Regions from separate parts of the Pseudoduganella sp. genome, predicted to be linked through region 1. Evidence: predicted binding sites of a transcription regulator. Region 1 holds the regulator's gene; each other region holds the start of a gene.

Region 1 (7,076 bases):
ACGCCACGCGCGAAGAGATCATGAAAGCGGCGCGCGCCGCCCACGCCCACGACTTCATCCTGCGCCTGCCGCAGGGCTACGACTCGATGGTGGGCGAGCGCGGCCAGGGCCTGTCCGGCGGAGAGCGCCAGCGCATCTCGATTGCACGCGCCCTGCTGATCGACCCGCGCATCCTGATCCTCGACGAAGCCACCGCCTCGGTCGACTCCGAAACCGAAAAGGAAATCCAGAAAGCGCTCGACAACCTGGTGGCCGGCCGCACCACGATCGCCATCGCGCACCGCCTGTCCACCCTGCAGCGCGCCAACCGCCTGGTCGTGATGGACCGCGGCAAAGTGGTGGAAGAAGGCCCGCACGAGGAGCTGATGGCCAAGGAAGGCGCCTATTACCGCCTGTACCAGGCACAAGCACGTAACGTCGACACCGACCTGGATGACAAAGCAAAGAGCCGCGAAGATGACAATTGATTTCCAACTGAGCCGCGACAGCTTCGGCAAACTGAACCTGGTCGACGCCAACGGCGTGCGGCACGAAAACGTCTCGCCGGTGCGCGCCTTCCCCATCCAGGCCCCGGAAGAAGGCCTGTCGCTGGTGAACACCGACGGCAAGGAAGTGGCATGGCTGGATCGGATTTCCGACCTGCCGCCGGAGATGGCCGACATCGTGCGGGAAGAGCTGGCCGGGCGCGAATTCATGCCCGAGATCACCCGCATCATTGATGTGGGCAGCTATGCCTGTCCGTCCACCTGGACCGTGGCCACCGACCGCGGCGAGACCAGCTTCGTGCTGCGCGGGGAGGAAGATATCCGCCGCATTGGCAGCGTCTCGCTACTGGTCTCCGACAGCCACGGCATCCACTTCTTGATCCGCGACCAGTTCGCGCTCGACAAGCACAGCAAGAAGATCCTCGACCGCTTCATGTAGCACGGGCGCGCCCGTTGCAGGGCAAATTTGATCTGGGTCATGGGCGGACGATGTTGCCGCCAAGCACAATAGCTCCATTACATAAAGTGGTGGTGTGCATGGATTCTATCGTTTTCGGCCCCGACCTGGCACTCGGCATCCCCGTGATGGACCAGTCGCACCGCATCGTCTTTGACCTGCTGGAGTCGATGCAATCCCTGGCGCGCCCCGCTTTCGACGCCGCTTGCCACCAGCTGGCGGCCGAACTGGCCGAAGACCTGGCGGAGGAGAACCGGCTGATGGCGACCATCCAGTATCCGCTGGCCGCCACCCACCGCGCGGCCCACGACGGCCTGCTCGCCTCCCTCGACCATGCGCTTTGCCTGCTGGCAGCGGGCGACGAGGCCGGCGCACGCCAGATCGTGCATTCGCTGCCGGACTGGTTCGCAGCACATATCAACACCATGGACCTGGCCCTGGCAATCGCCGCCAGCCGCCTGGAATAAAAAGGGGGCAGCCGAAGCTGCCCCATACACCCCCTACAGGTGAGAAACTTGTACGCGCGGATTATGCAACCGCGAGTTCTTGCGCCATGCCGCCGGAGGACATCGCCTCGAGCTTGGCGCGGTCGAGAATGCGCAGGTCGCGGTTCTGCAGCACGATCGAGCCATCCTGGCGCAGGCGAGCCAGCTGGCGGCTCACGCTTTCCACCGTCAGGCCCAGGTAGCCGCCAATGTCTTCACGCGACATGCGCAGCTGGAAGCTGGTCGACGAATAGCCGCGCTGGGCGTAGCGGCCAGCCAGGTTCAGCAGGAACAGGGCCAGGCGCTGCTCGGCGCGCATATGGCTCAGGAACAGCATCACCGACTGTTCGCGCTGGATTTCGCGGCTCATGGTGCGGTGGAACTGCTGCAGCAGGCCGGGAATCTGCATCACCAGCTCCTGCAGGCGGTTGAACGGGATTTCACAGACCTCGCTGTCTTCCAGGGCGACCGCATTGCAGGAATGCTGGCCGGCGCCGATCGCTTCCATGCCCAGCAGGTCGCCGGCCATGTGGAAGCCGCCGATGGTCTGTTCGCCGCGCTGGTTCACCTGCACGGTCTTGAAATGGCCGAAGCGCACCGCATACAGGCTGTGGAAGCTGTCGCCAGTCTGGTACAGCGGTTCGTCGCGGGCCACGCGGCGGCGGCGCGCAATGATCTGGTCCAGGCGGGCCACGTCATCCTCAGCCAGGCCCTGCGGCAGGCACAGGCGGTTAAAGCTGCACAGCGAGCATTTGGGTGCGACTGGTGCGCAATTCTTGGTGGCGTTTGCAGGGGTGATTGGGATGACCGGGCTCATGATGCTGCTCCTTGTTTTCGATGGAGACAGTATCGCGCCCGGAACCATTTCCCGGTATCAAGCTTCCTGTGTAGTTGCTGTAGTGGTTCCCCTACACCCGGTTCAGATGAGTCCGTGCTCCAGGGCATAGCGGGTCAGCTCTGCATTGCTGGACATGCCCATTTTCTCGAGGATGCGGCTACGGTATGTTGTCACTGTATTAGGACTGAGGTGCAGTTTCTCCCCGATCTGCACCAGCGGCTCGCCCTGGGCGATCAGCTTGAACACTTCCAGCTCGCGGTTGGACAGCTCCTCGTGGTCGCCGCTCGGGCCGCCGCCCACCAGGGTTGCCAGTTTTTCAAGTAACGCCGGGCTCACGTGCTTGCCGCCGGCCGCCGCCTTGCGCACCGCTTCCACCAGGGTTGGCGTCGGGGCGTCCTTGGTCAGGTAGCCGGACGCGCCCAGCTTGAGCGCGCGCACGGCGTAAATCTCCTCCGAATAGGTGCTCAGCACCAGCACCGCCATGCGCGGGCATTCGCTGCGCAGGGTTTTCAGCAGGTCCAGGCCGTTCTTGCCCGGCATTTTGATATCGACCAGCGCCACGTCGAAACTGCGCTCCGCCACCCGCGCCATCGCTTCCACGGCGTTGCCGGCTTCCCCTTCCACGCTGATGTCGGGCGCGGTGCCCAGCATCAGGCGCACGCCGTTGCGCGCGATGGCGTGGTCATCGACCAGCAGTACGGTGATCTTGTCACCCATTCTTATCCTCCAATGGCAGGCGCAGTTGCAGGGTGGTGCCCTGCCCGGCCTTGCCGCTGATTGTCAGTTCGCCGGCAAAGCGGCGCGTGCGTTCGTGCATGCCGAACAGGCCCCACGATTCGCGGTCGGACAGGCCGGCGCTTTCGATGCCCTTGCCGTCATCCTCCACCCGCAGCACGACGTTGTCGCCATCCCGGTCGACCAGCACGCGCGCCTCGCTGGCTTCGGCGTGGCGCACCACATTGGTCAGCGCCTCCTGCGCCACGCGGAACAGCATGGTGCTGCGCTCGGCGTCCAGCTCCAGTGCCGCCGCGTCGGGCGTGATATGGCAGCTGCAGCGCAAGCCGCTGCGCTGGGCCACCTGTTCGGAATACCATTCCAGCGCAGGCCAGATGCCCAGTTGGTCCAGCACGCTGGGCCGCAGGTCGGTGATCACGCGGCGCACGGTCTCGATGGCGTCCTGCGCCAGCTTGGCGGCATCCTGCAGCAGCGGGTCCGATTGCTCGCCGCCGCGCTCGATGGCCACCGAAATGTAAGCCTTGATGCCGGTCAGCAGGCCGCCCAGTTCGTCGTGGATCTCCTGCGCGATGCGGGTGCGCTCATGTTCCTTCAGCTTTTCCTGGTAGGCCGCCAGCTCGCGCAGCTCCTTCTGCGATTGGCGCAGCACGCGTTCGGCCTGCAGTTTTTCCTCGATCAGGCGCTGCTCGCGCAGCAGGCGGTCGATGGCGCCGGCCAGGAAGTCCAGGTAGCGGCCGTCGCTGTCCTTCACCAGGTAGTCGCGCGCGCCGCGGCGCATGGCTTCCGCCGCCACGGTGGCGCTGTCGGCGCCGGTCAGCATCATGACCGGGATGGTGGGCTGCGCTTCACCCTGGTCGGCCGCCAGGCGGGCCAGGAACTCCAGGCCGGTCAGGTCCGGCAGGTGGTAATCGAGCAGGATGCAGTCCGGCTTTTCGCGCAAGGCGATATCCAGGCCATCCTGGCCGCTTTCCGCTTCCAGCAGCTCGCACTCGAAACCGGGCGCCTGCGCAAACGCGCGGCGGCAGGCGATGCGGTCGACGATATCGTCTTCCACTATCAGCACGCGCACCAGGTTGGCCTGCAACTGGCTCATGGCAGCTCGCTGATGGTCCAGTACAGATTAATGGAGCGCACCACTTCCACGAACTGGCGGTAATCCACGGGCTTGGTCATGTAGCCGGCCACGCCCAGGTCGAAGCTGCGCATCTTGTCCTGCTGCTCTTCGGAGGTGGTCAGCACGATCACGGGTATGCGGCGCAGCACCGGGTCCTGCTTGACGTTCTGCAGGAACTCGATGCCGTTCATGATCGGCATATTCAGGTCCAGCAGGATGATGCAGGGCTGCTCGCTGCCCGGTTCGCGCAGGTACTCCAGCGCGGCTTCCCCGTTTTCCATCGCCACCACGCGGTTGCTGACATGGACTTCCTTCAGCGCGCGCAGGATGGTCATCACATCGACCTGGTCGTCCTCGACCAGCAGGATTGGCTTGCTCGTGTTGTTCATCAGCTCTCTTTCTTCTTCGGCAGGGTGAAGTAGAAGGTCGTGCCCTGGCCCAGTTCGGACTCCAGCCACACCCTGCCCTGGTACATTTCCACAATCTTCTTCACCAACGCCAGGCCGACGCCGGTGCTTTCCACACGGTCGCGCGGCGCCAGCGTCTGGAACAGCTGGAAGATCCGTTCAAAATGGCGTTCCGCGATGCCGGGGCCGTTGTCGCGCACGTGGAAGCGCCACTGGCTGCCATCGTCGCGCCAGCCGACTTCGATTTCGCCCTGCGGCTTGTCCATATACTTGATCGCGTTCGACACCAGGTTGTGGAACAGCTGCTGGATGCGGGTCGGCTCGCCCGAAACCACCGGCATGCCGGGCATCACGCTGACCTGGATATGGGGTGGCACCGCCAGCAGGTCCACCACCTCGGCCACCAGTTGGTCCAGCCGGACCGGCACCACCGCTTCCTTGATGCGCCCCACGCGCGAATACTGCAGGATGCCGTCGATCAGCGCGCCCATGCGGTGCACGCGGTTGATCAGCAGGCGCATATGTTCCTTGCCTTCGTCGTTGAACTTGTCGGCGTAGTCGTGCGCCAGCCAGTCGGCCAGCGAACCGATGCCGCGCAGCGGCGCCTTCAGGTCGTGCGACACGACGTAGGCGAAATTGGTCAGTTCCTCGTTGGCGCTGGTCAGCTCCTGCAGCAGTTGCTGCGCCTTCTCTTCCGCCGCCTTGCGCTCGGTAATGTCGCGCACCAGGCCGGTGAACATGCGGCGCCCGCCCAGCCACATTTCGGTGACTGCCAGGTCCATCGGGAATATGCTGCCGTCGCGCCGCAGGCCCTGCACTTCGCGCCCCTTGCCGATGATGCGTTTTTCGCCGGTGGTGATGTAGTGGTGCAGGTAGCCGTCGTGCGCGTCGCGGTGCGGGTTGGGCATCAGGACCGAGACATTGCGGCCCAGGACTTCGGCTTCCGGGTAGCCGAACATGCGTTCGGCCGCCGGATTCACGCGCTCGATGATGCCATGCTCGTCGATGGTGATGATGGCGTCCACCGCCGTTTCGAAGATGGCGCGCATGCGCGCTTCGCTTTCCTGCAGCGCGCGTTCGGCCTGTTTGCGGGCGCTGATGTCGTGGATGGTGGCCATCACCATCGGCTGCGTTTCCTCGTCCTGCAGCGGCGACAGGCTGACTTCGACCGGGAATTCGGTGCCGTCCTTGCGGGTGGCGAACAGCTCGAAGCCGGCGCCCATGGCGCGCGGGTGCGGGCTTTCAAAATAGCTGCCACGCAGGCTGACGTGGCCCTGGCGGAAGCGTTCCGGGATCAGGCTCTCCAGCGTCTTGCCCTGCAATTCGCCGGGGCCATAGCCAAACAGGGTTTCCAGCGCCGGGTTCACCAGCAGCAGCACGCCGTCCTTGTCGATGATCAGCATGGCATCGGTGGCTGATGCCAGCAGCCACTGCAGGCTGCGTTCCGCAATCGTTGATTGAGTCAAAGCCGGGTCCTGGTGATTGTTAAATCCTGTCATCCTATGATTGTAGCGTCACTGGCGGCAAGGGGCCAAATACATGCCAATCAGAATAAATCCGGCAAACTTGACTTAGGTCAAGCGGTACTGGTGACGGGGCGCAGCTTGCCCGCTAAAGTGGCACTAAAAGCGGAGACGAACCATGCTACCTGAAGAAATTGACCGTTGGGCCACCGTCCTGCGCCAGCGGCGCGAGGTACTGTCGGGCCGCGACATCGCCGAAAGCGCTGCGATCGATGCCGCCCTGGAACGCCTGCAGGCGGGGACGTTCGGCCAATGCCTGCGCTGCGGCGCGGCGATTTCCGCCGGCCGGCTGCAGGCGCAGCCCAGCGCCGCTACCTGCCTGGCCTGCCAGGAACTGCAGGAACGCCAGCGCGCCTTCGTCTCCTTCACGGCGGTCTAACGCCATTTGCCGCGATACGGCTTGCAGGCCGGCCCCTGGCGTTCCGCCCCATTGCAGACGTGGCGGCGGCATTCCACCGCCCCCGGCTCGCCCGGCAGCGGGCAGCGTTTGAACACTTCCCAGTACAACGATTTTTCCGCGGCAGCCCGGCGCTGGCCGGCGCGCGGCTTGGACACCCTGGCCGTCTTGCCAGCCCTGGCCACCTGCGGCGCCCGTTGCGCGGTTTGCCGGCCGGCTTTGCGCCCCTCCACGCCGCGCTTCACTTTCGCTGTCTTCAACGCGGGCGGTGGCGGCGGCGCGGCGGCGCTGGCTGCGGTTGACGGCCCGGCCAGGACATCCGCTGGCACGGTGTGGGCCGGACTGCCGGCGGCCGCTTCCTGGCCCGGCGGCGCAGCGGGCGCGCCGGCTGCCGCGGGCGGCGGTGGCAGCAGCGTGGCGACGGCGGCCAAATCGCGCTCGACACCGATGCGCTGCGCCACCAGGACCGCGCCCCCAGCCAGGCACGCCAGCAAAGCGCCGCACGCCATCCAGAACACCGGCGCGCGCCATGCGCCTGGCTGGGGCGTGGCGGAATGCGCCGCAACAGGCTGCTCCTGGCTTTCTGTCTGTTCATTCATGCGCCGAAGATAGCAACAATTGCCGCGTCACGGCGC
Region 2 (7,076 bases), on a different contig from region 1:
GCGATGGTTGGGCGGCGCGCGCTTCGGCGGCGGCCAGGGCGCTGCGCGCTTCGGCCAGCTGGCGTTCCAGCACGGCGCGCGCTTCGGCCGCTTCCAGGCGGGCCTGGCGGGCGGCGGCCAGGTCGGCGCGCAATTCATGCACGCGCTGTTCGGTGTCGGCCAGCTGGCGCGCCAGCCGTTCGCGCGTGGCCAGGCCGGGGATGGTGTTGTGCAGTTCTTCCAGCTGCTGGCGTTGCGACGCGATCACGCTGTCGCGCCCGACCAGCTGGGCGCGCAGCAGCATCAGGGCGGAGGCGTGCTGCTCCTGCTCGGCGTGGCGTTCGGCCTGCCAGGCGCTGCTGCGCTGCTGCTGGCGCGCCAGCTCGCGTTCGAGCGCGGCATTGGCTTGTTCCAGTTCGTGCAGGCGGTTGATGTCGGCGCGCGTGGCGGCGCCGGCCTGGTGCTGGATCATGTGCAGGTCGCGGCACATGCGTTCCTGCAGTTCCAGCGTGCAGTGCGGATGGCTGAGGCCGGCCCAGAACGGGCCCGGCACGTCGCCGCTGGCGACGGCGGCCACCCACAGCGCTTCCAGCGCAGCGCTGTCGCGCGCGCTGCGGAAGCGCTGCACCACCACGGCGTAGCGGCGTTCCAGTTCTTTCTGCACGGCTTCCGACAGCTTGTTGCGGTGGCCGCATTCGCTGACGGCGCCGACGTGCACTTCGTAGTCGTCGGCCAGCACCTTGCCGCCGACGGCCTTGGTGACGATCTTGCGCAATACGCCAAGCGGCAGGCCGACGCCGACCAGCGGGCAGTGGCAGGTGTGGGGCAGGTCCCAGATGCGGCGGCGGCGCGCCGGTTCGGCGGCCAGGCTGGCCGCGGGCTGGTGCGTGTCACACATGGCAGCCTCAGGCGGCGAGCGGGGCCGAGTCCGGACGGCGCGGGCGCCCGATCAGGCGCGCCAGGAAGCTGGCGCGTTCTTGCGGAGGACGGGCTTGTTCGACCACGGCAGCCCATTGCTCGCACAGCTGCTGGCAGGTGGCGCGCAGCACGGGCGCCAGGTCCGGCAGGGCGGACAACGCTTTCAGGTGGCGTTCGATGACGGACGCGAGCTTGACGCAGCCGCCGTCGGCGGCGGCATTGGCAGTGTAGTGCGACATCAGGTGCAGCACGGCGGACAGCATCAGTTCCGGGTGTTGCGCGGCAGCGGGCTGGGTCTGGAAGATTGGGTCGTTGCGGTCGATAGCCATGAATCACTCCAAGAGTTCGGGGTGGCTGGCTTACCGCAGGTCACGGCTGGCTGGCGATTGGGGAGGGTAAGCCTCAGGCAGTGAGGATCAGCTTGTTCAGCTGCGTGATGCGAAGACGGTAGATGCGGCCGGCGTGCTCGATTTCCACTTCGCGCTGGTCCTGCATCAGGCCGGCGGTGGTGAAGCGGCGTACCGGTTGGCTGGCTTGCGGCGCGGCGGCAGCAGGGGCGACGGCGGCGGCGGGTTTGGAAGCAGTGGCGGGCGAGGTATGCATTGTTCTTTTTCCTTAAATAAGAATGATTCGCATTTGCATTATGCGCACGCCGTGGAAGGTTGTCAAATAAATTAATCGAATAGGTAGTCACAAAAAAAGAGGCCCGCCGAAGCGGGCCAAAGCTGGGTGAGTAGTACTCTTTACAGGGTCGCCAGCAGCGGCACCGGGGCCTCTGCGGCGGCCGCCTTGGCGCGCGCCGGCAGCTTGCTGCGCGTGCGCGATGGCGGCAGGCGGCGCAGCGATTTCAGGGCGTCGACATCCTTGATGCCGATGGTGCGCTGGTCCACGCTGATCAGACCAATTTCATTGAAAGCCGACAGGGTGCGGCTCACCGTTTCCAGCGTCAGGCCGAGGTAGCTGCCAATCTCGTGGCGCGTCATGCGCAGGTTGAACAGCTTGCTCGAGTAACCCATCTGCGAAAAACGGTCCGACAGCGTGACCAGGAAGCGCGCCACGCGCGCCTCGGCGCTGAGCGCGCCCAGCATGCCGATCATGGCTTGCTCGCGCACCAGCTCGCGGCTCATCACGCCGTACATCATGTTCTCCAGTTCCACGTGGGTACGGCCCAGCGTGGTCAGTTTCTTGAACGGCAGCAGCACCAGGTCGCAGTCCGACAGCGCCACCGCCTCCGAGGAGTAAGTCTTGTTGTGGATGCCGTCCACCCCCATCAGGTCGCCCTTCATCGGGAAGGCCAGCACCTGCTCGTTGCCGAATTCGTCGATCAGCACGGTTTTCAGGAAGCCCGAGTTGACCACGTACAGCATGTCGAACGGCTGGCCGATGGTGTGCACGCGCTGCCCGGTCTTGAACTGCACGTGCTGGAACAGCAGCTCTTCCGAATCGATCGAGATCGGCGGCAGGTGCAGTAAATCGCACACTTCCTTCAGGTTGGACCACAAACGGCCTTGCCGCTGGCGGCCGGCCTCATGGGACACGGGTTGCGTCGAGAGCATGCTGTTCTCCTGGTTCCCAAACGGAATGGTTTCAGTATGCCAACGTGGTTGTGGGAAAAATATCAGCCGTTGCTGAATATGCCCGTAGGAGAGGAGTGGGGAGGGGTAGGAATTATCCTAACGTTAATATTGTCAATCACGCCTTGAAGGGCGTCAGCAGCTTGTGCGCCACAGCGTACTGGACCATTTCCGAGAGCGAAGCCATGCCCATCTTCTGCATGATGCGCGTCTTGTGCGTACTGACGGTTTTCACGCTTAAATGCAGGCCGTTGGCGATTTCGGTGATGGATTTTCCCGACACCAGTAGCGAAAACACCTCAAATTCGCGGTCCGACAGCTGTTTGTGCAACAGCGTTTCGGCCGGCTGCATGATGTTCAGCGCCAGTTGCTCGGCCACTTCGGTCGAGATGTAGGGGCGGCCCGAGGCCACTTTGCGGATGGCGCCCACCAGCTGGGTGCCGGCGCTTTCCTTGGTCAGGTAGCCCTGGGCGCCGGCGCGGATGGCGCGCACGGCATACTGCTCCTCCTCGTGCATGGTGAGGATGAGGATGGCGAGCTTGGGCGATTCGCTGCGGATCTGGCGGATCAGGTCGACGCCGCTGCGGCCCGGCATCGACAGGTCGAGCAGGAGCAGGTCGAAGCCGCCGTTGCGGATGTGGCTGAGGACTTCGAAGCCGTCGATGGCTTCGCCTACGATGTCGATGTCAGGGGCCCCGTCGAGAATGCGCTTGAGACCTTCGCGCATGATGGTGTGGTCGTCTGCAATGACAATGCGAATCATAGTTCCTCAAAACAGTTAACAAAACTTTGCTCCCCGCGCCGGCTCGGCCGGCGCGGGTGGTAGCGCCGGGCCGGTCAGGCCGGGCGCGGGTCCTTGATCAAGCGGTGCACCAGCACCGGGATCTTGGCATGCGACAGCACCTTGTTGGTCACGCTGCCCAGCAGCAGCTGGCCCCAGCCGCTGCGCCCGTGCGAACCGATGAAGATCAGGTCGCAGCCGCACTGGTTGGCGACGTCGACGATCTTCAGCGCCGCGCTTTCGGCAAAGGCCGTCATGCCTTCGGCGCGCACGCCCTTGCGGGCGCAGGACTCGAGGATGGACTGCACATGCTCGTTGCCGGCGCGCTGCATCGCCGCCCGGTACTCCTCCTCGCTGGGATAGCTGGGCGGGATGATCTCGACGTAGATCGGGTACTGGTACTCGGGCGCCACGAACAGGGCCAGCACTTCGGCGCCGAGCTGCTGGGCGAACTCCACCCCGGCACAGGCCGTCTTGCTGGAAACGGCCGAGCCGTCCGTCGTTATCAGGATTTTCCGGTACATCTCAGCCTCCTTTAACTATTAAAAGAGTCAGGTCCTGCCTTCATTGTAGCCCCGTTTAACGGTATTGTTCTGGTGTAAAGAGTTGATAATTGTCAAGAAACTGTTGCGATGACCACGTGATTCCCGTAAAAACCCGCTATTTCAGGGGCTTGCAGCGGGTATTTCACATTGTCCGCAAATACAACAGTACACTTGGCAGACCAAGTGGCTTCGTCTAAGTGATTGAACAGAGGGGGCCGCCCCTGTTACACTCGCGTGAGTGCGGTATTTATTGCCGAGAGTCAAATTTGACAGGATTCCGGCAGCAGGAACTTTTGAAAATTAGGGAGAAGCAGGAATTATGACCGACGCCGCTGATGATTTCGACGCATTATTTGAGGAAGTATCCGCGCAACGGGCCAGTGCGCCTGCACCCGCCGCTGCCCCGGCGGCAGCTCCCGATACCAACGATTCGGACGAGCTGGAAGACCTGTTCAATGAAGTAGCCGCCGCCAGCAAGGGCCCGGCGCCTGCGGCCGGCGCCCCAGCCGCGGCCCCGGCGGCCGCAGCTGCTCCGGCCGAGGGCGGCGAGCACGCCGAAGGCGACCAGGCCGGCATGTTCGAGCGCCTGGGCGGCATCGTGCGCCTGCTGCACGATTCGCTGCGCGAACTGGGCTACGACAAGGCCCTGACCGAAGCGTCGACCCAGATCATCGATGCCCAGGACCGCCTGGAATACGTCGCCTCGCTGACCGAGCAGGCCGCCAACAAGGTGCTGAACACGCTGGACGACGGCATGCCGGCGCAGGAAGTGCTGTCGAAGCAGTCGAAGGAAATGGAAGACCGCTGGGCCGCCCTGTTTGAAGGCAAGCTCAGCATCGAAGAATTCAAAACCCTGGCCGGCGACTCGCGCGCCTTCGCCGCCAAGGTGTCGGAAGCGACCGAGGCGGAGAAAGCGCGCCTGCTGGAAATCATGATGGCGCAGGACTTCCAGGACATCACCGGCCAGCTGATCAAGAAGGTCGTGGCCATCACCAAGAAGGTCGAAACCGAGCTGGCGCAGCTGCTGAAGGACAATGCACCGGCCGATGTGCGCGAGAAGATCGCGCAGAAAGAGGTGTCCCTGATGTCGGGTCCTTCCGTGCCGTCGGAAGCCCTGAACCAGGACAGCGTCGATGACCTGCTTGCCGACCTGGGGTTCTAATGGACGATATGCTCAAGGAGTTCGTTGTCGAGGCCATGGATTTGGCCGTCAACGTCGAAGAGCACCTGCTGCGCCTCGAACGTGACCCCGACAACAAAGAAACGCTGAACGCAGTTTTCCGCTCGTTCCACACCATCAAGGGTGGCGCGGGCTTCATGAACCTGGGCGCGCTGGTGTCGGCCTGCCACCTGACCGAGAACCTGTTCGACGCGCTGCGCACCGGCGCGGCGCCGGTCACCCCGCTGTCGATCGAGGCGGCGCTGCAGGCGTCCGGCTTCGTGGCCGACCAGCTGACCGACCTGAACAACGGCACCGCGCCGGACGCGCTGGCGCCCATGCCGGCCGACCTGGAAGCGATCCTGAAGGATGCGATCGAGGGCAAGGCCAGCTCGGCGGCAGGCAAGGCCAAACCGGCGCCTGCGCCGGCCGCTGCCGCGCCGGTGGCGGCCCCGGCCGCCGCTGCGGCGGCCCCTGCGGCCGCCAGCGCGCCGTCGGCCGACGGCCTGGACTGGGAAGGCATGTACCAGGCGGTGGTGCCGCCAGGTACCTACGTGCCGCCGGCGGCCCCGGCTGCCGACCTGCGCGCCGAAGGCATCGCCGCCGCGCAGGCAGCGATTGGCGCGGCGCCCGCTGCAGCCGCGGGCGCGGCGCCGGAAGCGCGCGAACGCCCGGCCGGCGACGCCAAGCCGAGCAGCGCCCCGGCCAAGGAAGAATCGATCCGTATCGACGCCGTCAAGCTGGACGCGCTGCTGGAAGTGGCGGGCGAGTCGGTGCAGGCCGCCAACCAGGCTGCCGTGCTGCTGGAGCGCCTGCAGCAGTTCAAGTTCGAAGGCCAGGCGGCGACCCTGATGTCGGCCCTGACCGAGACCCTGGAGCGCGCGTCGCGCTACTCCACCGAGCTGCAGCGCGCCACCCTGGCCACCCGCATGCAGCCGGTCGGCCGCCTGTTCCAGAAGTTCCCGCGCCTGGTGCGCGAACTGGCGAAAGACCTGGGCAAGGAAGTCGAGCTGACCATCGAAGGTGCGGAGACCGAAGTCGACCGCGTGGTGGTGGACAGCCTGTACGACCCGCTGGTGCACATGCTGCGCAATGCGCTGGACCACGGGGTCGAGTCGCCGGAAGCGCGCATGGCCATCGGCAAGCCGCCGAAAGCCTACATCTCCCTGAAAGCGTGGCAGGAGGCCAACTCCGTCATGATCGTGCTGCAGGACGACGGCAAGGGCATGGATCCGGTCGCGCTGAAGCGCAAGGCCGGTGAAAAAGGCCTGATCTCGCCGACCGCCAATCTGACCGACGACGAGTGCTACCAGCTGGTGTTCCTGCCGGGCTTCTCGACCAAGGAAGTGGCGTCCTCCGTGTCCGGCCGCGGCGTCGGCATGGACGTGGTGAAGACCGCCGTCGAGAAGAACCGCGGCGCCATCCACATCGAATCGCAGCTGGGCAAGGGCACCAAGTTCGCCATCCGCCTGCCGATCGAACTGTCGATCGTGCCGACCATGCTGGTGTCCACCTCGGGCGCGCTGCTGGCGCTGCCGATGGCGGTGGTCGAGCGCGTGGTGGAACTGCCGGAAGTGTTCATGGAAGTGGGCGGCGCGCCGGTCCTGAAAGACCAGGGCCGTCCGCTGCCGGTGCGTTCGCTGGCCGATGCGCTGGGCTACGAGCAGTGCTCGGAGCGCGTGGGCATCGTCATCAATTCGCCGCAACCATACATCCTGGCCGTGGCCGCCGTGGACGGCACCGCCGACCTGGTGATCAAGCCGATGACCGCGCTGTCGGTGGACGGCATCACCGGTACCGCGCGTTCCGCCGAGGGCGACCTGGTCCTAGTAGTCGGCCTATCGTTCCTGATGGACGGTTGCAGGGGAAGTGTACGCATGGCGGCCTAAAGCCACCAAAGCAAAAAGTTAGACCACAAGCCTGCAGCCTCCCAAAAAGGGGCTGCAGGCTTTTTTTATTCGGCGCTGTATCGCATTTGTTAAGTTGGATTGCTCATAAGGCGAAAAACCGGCTTGCTATTGCATTGCACAAAATATGGCATAATCAATCGGATCACCTTATCAGGCAGCATCATGAAAACGCTTTACGACAAACTCTGGGAATCCCACGTAGTACGCACG
Region 3 (7,076 bases), on a different contig from region 1:
GAAAGACGGTTTTGTCGTCCTGACGAACAATGCGAACGGCATGCCGCTCGCAGCCTCCCTGGCGCGGCTTGTCCTGCCGGCCGAACACAATGCCTTCCGCTTTTCCTGGGTGTCCTAGATGCTGAACTTCCTTCGCCTTGTTGCCCTTGTCCTTGGCTGCACCTTGACGGTGGCGCCGCTGTTTCTCGCACTGAAGTTCGCTTACGGCGTGGGCGAGCCGCCAAACGGGCATTGGGACATGCTCTACTTCTCCATGTTCCTGCTGCTTGGATTGCCGTTTGGGCTGGGCCCCTTGATGATCAGCCTCCCCAACACCGTGGCGGGACCGCAAACGCCGGTAGCACGCCTGTTCGCCGGCGGCTTCCTGCTCGTGACGATCGCCACGCTTTTGCTGATCGGCTTCGACGGCACGGTCACCCGCATCGCATCGCCCGCGATCCTGCTGCTGGAAGCCGCTTTGTTTGCACTCTTTATCTGGCCTGCACGGCCATTCCCGAGGAACGCATGAAAAAAATCCTGTTTGCAGTCCTGGCAATCGGCCTGTCCGCGCCGGCATTGGCCCAGTCCGAGGCGGAAGCGCTGTTCGCCAGGTACCAGGCGATGGAGCGCGCCTTTGATCCGGAATTGGTGAACCTGTATTGCGACACCGCGCTGATCCGCAATGTCCGCACCTATCCGGACGGCCAGCAGCGCACGCTCGAGCTGCCCGCCCCCAGGTACAAGGAGTTGATCCGCAACGTGATGCCGCTGGCGAAGGCCAAGGGCGATGTCAACTCCTACACCGAAGTCACCTTCGCGCAGGAAGGCGGCAACACCCGCATCAACGCGACGCGCTATTGGGCCGCTGCGGGAATGCGGTCGGCATCCTGGAAGAACTGAGCCAGTCGCGGGGCTGACGGTGATCCTGTATGGCGCGGCGGCTTCCGGCTCGGTGGCGGTCGAGGCGGCGCTCACGCTGCTGGATATTCCGTTCGAGCTGATCGAAGGCGAGACCTGGTCGTCGGAAGCGGCCCGCGCCCGCGTGGGAACGCAGAACGCCATGCGCCAGGTTCCGACCCTGCTGCTGCCGAACGGCGAGACACTGACCGAAAGCGCGGCGATCCTGGTCCACCTGGCGGATGCGCATCCTGCGGCAGGGCTGGCGCCGCGCCTGGACGATCCGATGCGCGGGCAGTTCCTGCGCTGGATGTTCTTCGTCTCGTCGGCGATCTACTCCCTGCACTGGATCAAGCCGGACGTCGGGCGCATCGGCGCCCCCCCGTCTGCGCGGGACGATGTGGTGAACGCAGTCCATGAGCGCATTGCCTTCTGCTGGCAGGCCATGGATGCGCAAATACAGCCCGCCCCCTACCTGCTGGGCGGGCGCCTTGGCGTGCTTGACCTGTACGTGGCGGTCGTCTCGCGCTTCGGCCCCTGGCGCGAACGCTTTTATGCCGAGGCGCCGAACATGGCCCGCGCCATCCGGCTGGTCGACGACGATCGGCGCCTGCAGGAGCTCTGGGCGCGGCGCTTTTAAGCTACTCCGCCTTGCGCAGGATGAATTGCGGGAAGCGCGCCTTCACCTGAGCGACCAACGCATCGTCCAGCGCGGCCGGGTGGCCCAGGTTCAGCACGTCCTGCGTGCGGCAACCGGTGGAACGGAAATCCTGCAAAGCATAGCTGGTGCAGCCCATGCCGGCGATCTGCCGCGTCAGCGCCGTCAGGTGGGCGGGCGTGGTCAGGCTGGGGTGCACCGTGGTGCGGAACTCATAGGGCACGCCACTGGCCAGGATCAGGCTTGCCGCGGCCTGCGCGGCGACGGCGCTGCCGGGGACGCCGGTCAGTTCATCGTAGGCGTCGAACGAGGTCTTGATATCGAGGCCGACCCAGTCCAGCAGCGGCAGCACCGAACGCAGGCGCTCGGGATAGATGCCCGCCGTATGCAGCCCGATCTTGAAGCCGAGCGCCTTCACCTCGCGCATGGCGTCCTCCAGCGCCGGGTCCAGCGTCGGCTCGCCGCCCGAAAAGACCACGGCGTCCAGCAGGCCGGCCCTGCTGGCCAGGAAGGTGCGCACATCCTGCCAGGGCATCAGCCCCTCGCTGGCGCGCGGCTGCAGGTGCGGGTTGTGGCAATAGCCGCAGCGCCAGGGGCAGCCCTGGACAAAGACCACGGCCGCCAGCTCGCCCGGATAGTCGGTCGACGTGAAGCGCGCATAGCCGCCGACCTTGAGCCCGCGTTCAGCCATTGTCCGGCCGCTCGACGAAACAGGTGCGCTCGCGGAACTCGCCCTTCTTGCCGATGTTGAAGGACGAGTACGGGCGGTGGTAGCCCATCACGCGCGTCCAGATTTCGCAGGGCTGGCGTTCCTCGTCGCTGAGTTGGATGGCCGGCGATGGATGGGTGTCGTGCTTGGTCATGCGATCTCCTTGAGAAGTTTGCGTGCGATGATCTCTTCATCGCACTTGGGACAGAATTCGTGCTTGCCGCTCAGGTAGCCGTGTTTCGGGCAGATCGAGAACGTCGGCGTGACGGTGATGTACGGCAGGCGGAAGCGGCCCAGCGCGCGCTGCACCAGGCGGCGGCAGGCATCGGCGCTGGACACCTGCTCGCTCATGTACAGGTGCAGCACGGTGCCGCCGGTGTACTTCCTTTGCAGCTCGTCCTGCCGCTCCAGCGCTTCGAACGGATCGTCGGTGAAGCCGACCGGCAGCTGCGACGAGTTGGTGTAGTACGGCATCTCCGGCGTGCCGGCCTGCAGGATGTGCGGCAGGCGCGCGCGGTCTTCCTTGGCGAAACGGTAGGTCGTGCCTTCCGCCGGCGTCGCCTCCAGGTTGTACATATGGCCGGTCTCCTCCTGGAATTCCAGCATGCGCGCGCGGATATGGTCCAGCAGCCGCAGCGCCAGCGCGGCGCCCGCTTCCGTGGTGATGTCTTCGCGGTCGCCGGTGAAGTTGCGGATCATCTCGTTGACACCGTTCACGCCCAGCGTCGAGAAGTGGTTGCGCAAGGTGCCGAGATAGCGTTTGGTGTACGGGAACAGGCCGCCATCCATCAGGCGCTGGATCAGCGCGCGCTTGATTTCCAGGCTGGCCTTGCCCAGCTCGAGCAGCTGGTCCACGCGGGCCAGCAGCGCCGCTTCATCGCCCGCATGCAGGTAGCCGAGGCGGGCGCAATTGAGCGTGACCACGCCCAGCGAACCGGTTTGCTCGGCGGAGCCGAACAGGCCGTTGCCGCGCTTGAGCAGCTCGCGCAAGTCCAGCTGCAGACGGCAGCACATGGAACGGATCATGTTCGGCTTCAGTTCCGAATTCACGAAGTTCTGGAAGTACGGCAAACCATAGCGCGCCGTCATCTCGAACAGCAGCTGCGCGTTCGGGCTGTGCCAGTCGAAGTCGGGCGTGATGTTGTATGTCGGGATCGGGAAGGTGAAGGCGCGCCCCTTCGCGTCGCCTTGCATCATCACCTCGATGTAGGCGCGGTTGATCATGTCCATCTCGGCCTGCAGGTCGCCGTACGTGAAGGGCATTTCCCGGCCGGCGATCAGCGGCACCTGCTCCCGCAGGTCTTCCGGACAGGTCCAGTCGAAGGTCAGGTTGGTGAACGGGGTCTGGGTGCCCCAGCGCGAAGGCACGTTCAGGTTGTAGATCAGCTCTTGCATGTACTGGCGCACCTGCTCGTACGTGAGCCCGTCGTTGCGCACGAAGGGCGCCATATAGGTATCGAAAGAACTGAACGCCTGCGCGCCGGCCCACTCGTTCTGCAGCGTGCCGAGGAAGTTCACGATCTGGCCGATCGCGCTGGACATATGCTTGGGCGGACCCGACTCCACTTTGCCCGGCACGCCGTTCAAGCCTTCGTTCAGCAAGGTGCGCAGCGACCAGCCGGCGCAGTAGCCGGCCAGCATGTCCAGGTCGTGGATGTGGAGGTCGGCGTTGCGGTGCGCCTGCCCCACCTCCGGCGGATAAACGTGATCGAGCCAGTAGTTGGCGACCATTTTCCCGGAGATGTTGAGGATCATGCCGCCCAGGGAATAGCCCTGGTTGGCGTTGGCGTTTACACGCCAGTCGAGCTGCTGCAGGTATTCGTTGATCGACGATTCGACGTCCACCGTGGTCTTGGATTTCATGTTTTCACCACTACATATTGTGCGAAACGAAATATTACACACTAAATGTAGTGAGGATACCCTGCGCCGCGGCGATTATTTGATTTTCTTGATCCAGATTAAGTCCGGCGCCGCCGCTGGCGCTACTGCATATGCAGCAGGTCGTGTTCGGACATCTCTTCCCGCGCCGGCACCTTGCGCGGCAGCGTGAGGATGACGGTGGTCCCTTTGCCCTGTTCCGATTCGATGTGGATGGTGCCGCGCAGGATGCCGGTCACCAGGTTGTACACGATATTCATGCCCAGCCCGGAGCCGCCCTGCCCCATCTTGGTGGTGAAGAAGGGATCGTAAATCTGGTGCAGGGTGCGCGGGTTCATGCCCACGCCGTCGTCGGCGAAGCGCAATTCCACCGACGCCTCGTCCACCTCGCCCACGCTGATCGTGATGTGTCCCTGCTCGCGGCCTTCGAACGCGTGCATCAGGGCGTTCTGAATCAGGTTGCTCAGCACCTGGCCCACGCTGCCGGGATAAGAGACGAAGCTCAGCGTCTCCGGCATGTTCACCTTGACTTCGCAGTTGGCGCGCCGCAGCTGGGCCGAATAGGTGGCCAGCGTATCGTGCACCACCCCGTACAGGTTGAACGAGCGGCGCTTGTCGGACGTCTGGTCCACCGCCACCTGCTTGAACGAATGGATCAGGTCCGCCGCCCGCGTCAGCGAATTGGTGATGATGGAACAGGCCATGCGCGCATCCTTCAAATGCGTGTCGAGCGCGGAGCGCTTGATGCCGCCCTCGCCCAGCTGGCGCTCGAAATCTCGGCACATATCGCTCAGCGCCGTCGCTGTCAGCAGGCTGTTGCCGATCGGCGTATTGAGTTCATGCGCAATGCCCGCCACCAGCGCACCGAGCGACGCCATCTTCTCGGAGGTGATCAGGCTGGCCTGCGCCTGCTTCAGCGTCAGCAGCACCGCCGACAGGTCCTTGTGCGCGTTCTCCACATTGGCCTTTTGCAGCGCCAGCTCGGTCAGGCTGCGCTCCAGGCCATGCTTGGTATCGACCAGCGCCGCCTCGGTCTGTTTGCGTTCGGTGATGTCGATGATGACCCAGACGCAGCCCTTGCGCGCATCCTTCGGGTCCAGCATGCGGCCATTCACCATGCACCACAGCTTCTTGCCGTTGGCGCCCACCAGCTCCAGCTCGAAGTGCATGTTGCCGCCCTCGGGGCCAATGGCAAACGGGTCGCCGTGGCCGGCCGTCAGGACCGAGCTGGAACGCCCGGCCAGCTCGCCCGCCTGGTAGCCCATCATCTCTTCCAGTCCGCTGTTGCAGCGCACGATCACGCCGTCCACGATCAGGCCAATGCCGACGATGGCACTGTCCTGCAAGGCGCGCAGCTCGTCCGCCGTCACGCGCAGCTTTTGCGCCAGCACGCGGCGCCGCTGCAGGGTCATGATCTGCGCGCCGATCAGGGCGCTGATCACAAAGCCGGCCAAACCGATCACGGAAATCAGCACATAGTCGCGGCCATAACGCGCGCCCTCGTGCCCTTCGAAGCTCATGGTCCAGCGCCGCTCGCCTACATCGAGCGGGATCTTCGCCGTCAGGCCCGGCAGGGCCGGCAGGCGCTTGCCCGAGCCCACCTTGCCAAAGCTGTCGAACAGCAGGTTATCGACCGAGGGCGCCATGCCGCCGCCGCCGTGCAGGTAGCCGCCATCGTTGATGCTGATGTACAGATGCTGCAGCATGGGGCTGTCGATCACCTCCGACATCAGGTCGTTGACGCGGAAGACGATGGCGACAAAGCCGATCAGGGCGGCATCGCGCTCGGCCTCCGTCAGCAGCGAGGCGCCGCGCTTGTAGATCGGCGCGCGCGCCACGAAGCCGGGCTGGCCGCTGTTGTCCTGCACCAGGGTGATGCGCTCGGTGGCCACCACGCGGCCGGTCGCCTTGCCCAGTTGCAACGCCTGGTAATGCGGCGGCAGTGCAGCCAGGTCGAGGCCAAAGGCATTTTCATTGCCCTTCATCGGCTCGTTGTATTCGATCAGGTAGTGCTCGGCGCGCACCGAGGCCGGGTGCACCTTGTAGTCGGGATAGCCGCCCGACTGCAGGCTGTCGTCGGCGCGGATGCGCGCGGCATAGGCGTCCAGCTGGGCCGACGGCACGCGCCGCACGAACTGGATGGCCTGGAAACCGGGATAGCGCCGCTTCAGGTCCAGCTCGCGCACATAGCGGCTGAACTCCAGGCGCGACACATCGTCATCGACCGCGAACACACCCTTAATGCTCAGCAACATGTCGAAGTAGGTTTGCAGGCGCACCTGGGTGTCGCGCGAGATCTTTTGCGTGTCGCGCTGGAAGGTTTCGCTGGTTTGGCGGTCCTGCACATCCATGACAAACATGCAGACCCACACGGTAACGCAAATACCGACAATGAAGGCCAGGTATCCGTGTATGCGCATGCTTGCTCCGGACGGGATAGTGTGGACGACTATAGCATAGGGAAATCCACAATACGCCCGGGAAATTTTACATTGTTGCGTCCTGGTATCGAGCCGCGGTTTCCCGCACTTCCTCTTCGGCCGCCAGCAAAGCGTCGACCACGTCCGGATCGAACTGCTCGCCGCTGCCCTGGCGGATCAGCTCGATGGCTGTCTCATGCGTGAAGGCTGGCCGGTAGACCCGCTCCGACACCAGCGCATCGTACACATCGGCCACCGCCACCAGGCGCGCCGACACGGGAATCGCATCGCCGGCCAGGCCCTGCGGATAACCGGAGCCATCGTAGCGCTCCTGGTGGCTATAAGTGATTTCGCGCGCAAAGCGCAGGAAGGCGTTGGAATAGCCGAGTTCGCGCTCGACCCCGGCAATGGCATCGCGGCCGTGCACGGTGTGCTGCTTCATGACCTCGAATTCCTCCGGCGTCAGGCGGCCCGGCTTGAGCAGGATCGCATCCGGGATGCGCACCTTGCCGATATCGTGCAGCGGCGCCGC

What was found. Region 1 encodes FNR, which switches genes on or off when oxygen is low (the NO sensors DNR and NnrR bind a similar motif). Its sites were predicted from a motif close to TTGATNNNNATCAA; they were not measured.
Region 2: the regulator FNR is predicted to act here: its motif matches at 3,859-3,872, upstream of ACE3TQ_RS09735 (universal stress protein).
Region 3: the regulator FNR is predicted to act here: its motif matches at 4,195-4,208, upstream of ACE3TQ_RS16610 (ribonucleoside triphosphate reductase).

Annotation. Positions count from the first base shown of each region.
Region 1 covers NZ_JAYSCO010000008.1:52,946-60,021, forward strand. Annotated here, with positions in the region: gene ACE3TQ_RS05865 (ABC transporter ATP-binding protein) at 1-467, shown strand, start outside; gene ACE3TQ_RS05870 (DUF1854 domain-containing protein) at 457-924, shown strand; gene ACE3TQ_RS05875 (bacteriohemerythrin) at 1,023-1,409, shown strand; gene fnr (fumarate/nitrate reduction transcriptional regulator Fnr) at 1,471-2,244, opposite strand; gene ACE3TQ_RS05885 (response regulator) at 2,347-2,982, opposite strand; gene ACE3TQ_RS05890 (response regulator) at 2,975-4,093, opposite strand; gene ACE3TQ_RS05895 (response regulator) at 4,090-4,503, opposite strand; gene ACE3TQ_RS05900 (PAS domain S-box protein) at 4,503-5,987, opposite strand; gene ACE3TQ_RS05905 (TraR/DksA family transcriptional regulator) at 6,163-6,423, shown strand; gene ACE3TQ_RS05910 (hypothetical protein) at 6,420-7,040, opposite strand.
Region 2 covers NZ_JAYSCO010000015.1:47,577-54,652, reverse strand. Annotated here, with positions in the region: gene ACE3TQ_RS09760 (DUF2325 domain-containing protein) at 1-877, opposite strand, end outside; gene ACE3TQ_RS09755 (hypothetical protein) at 885-1,226, opposite strand; gene hemP (hemin uptake protein HemP) at 1,300-1,500, opposite strand; gene ACE3TQ_RS09745 (Crp/Fnr family transcriptional regulator) at 1,641-2,453, opposite strand; gene ACE3TQ_RS09740 (response regulator) at 2,590-3,234, opposite strand; gene ACE3TQ_RS09735 (universal stress protein) at 3,309-3,776, opposite strand; gene ACE3TQ_RS09730 (protein phosphatase CheZ) at 4,117-4,959, shown strand; gene ACE3TQ_RS09725 (chemotaxis protein CheA) at 4,959-6,845, shown strand; gene leuC (3-isopropylmalate dehydratase large subunit) at 7,026-7,076, shown strand, end outside.
Region 3 covers NZ_JAYSCO010000035.1:23,085-30,160, forward strand. Annotated here, with positions in the region: gene ACE3TQ_RS16580 (serine hydrolase domain-containing protein) at 1-118, shown strand, start outside; gene ACE3TQ_RS16585 (hypothetical protein) at 119-508, shown strand; gene ACE3TQ_RS16590 (hypothetical protein) at 505-879, shown strand; gene ACE3TQ_RS16595 (glutathione S-transferase family protein) at 899-1,516, shown strand; gene ACE3TQ_RS16600 (anaerobic ribonucleoside-triphosphate reductase activating protein) at 1,518-2,225, opposite strand; gene nrdD (anaerobic ribonucleoside-triphosphate reductase) at 2,218-2,397, opposite strand; gene ACE3TQ_RS16610 (ribonucleoside triphosphate reductase) at 2,394-4,106, opposite strand; gene ACE3TQ_RS16615 (CHASE domain-containing protein) at 4,229-6,544, opposite strand; gene ACE3TQ_RS16620 (HD domain-containing phosphohydrolase) at 6,612-7,076, opposite strand, start outside.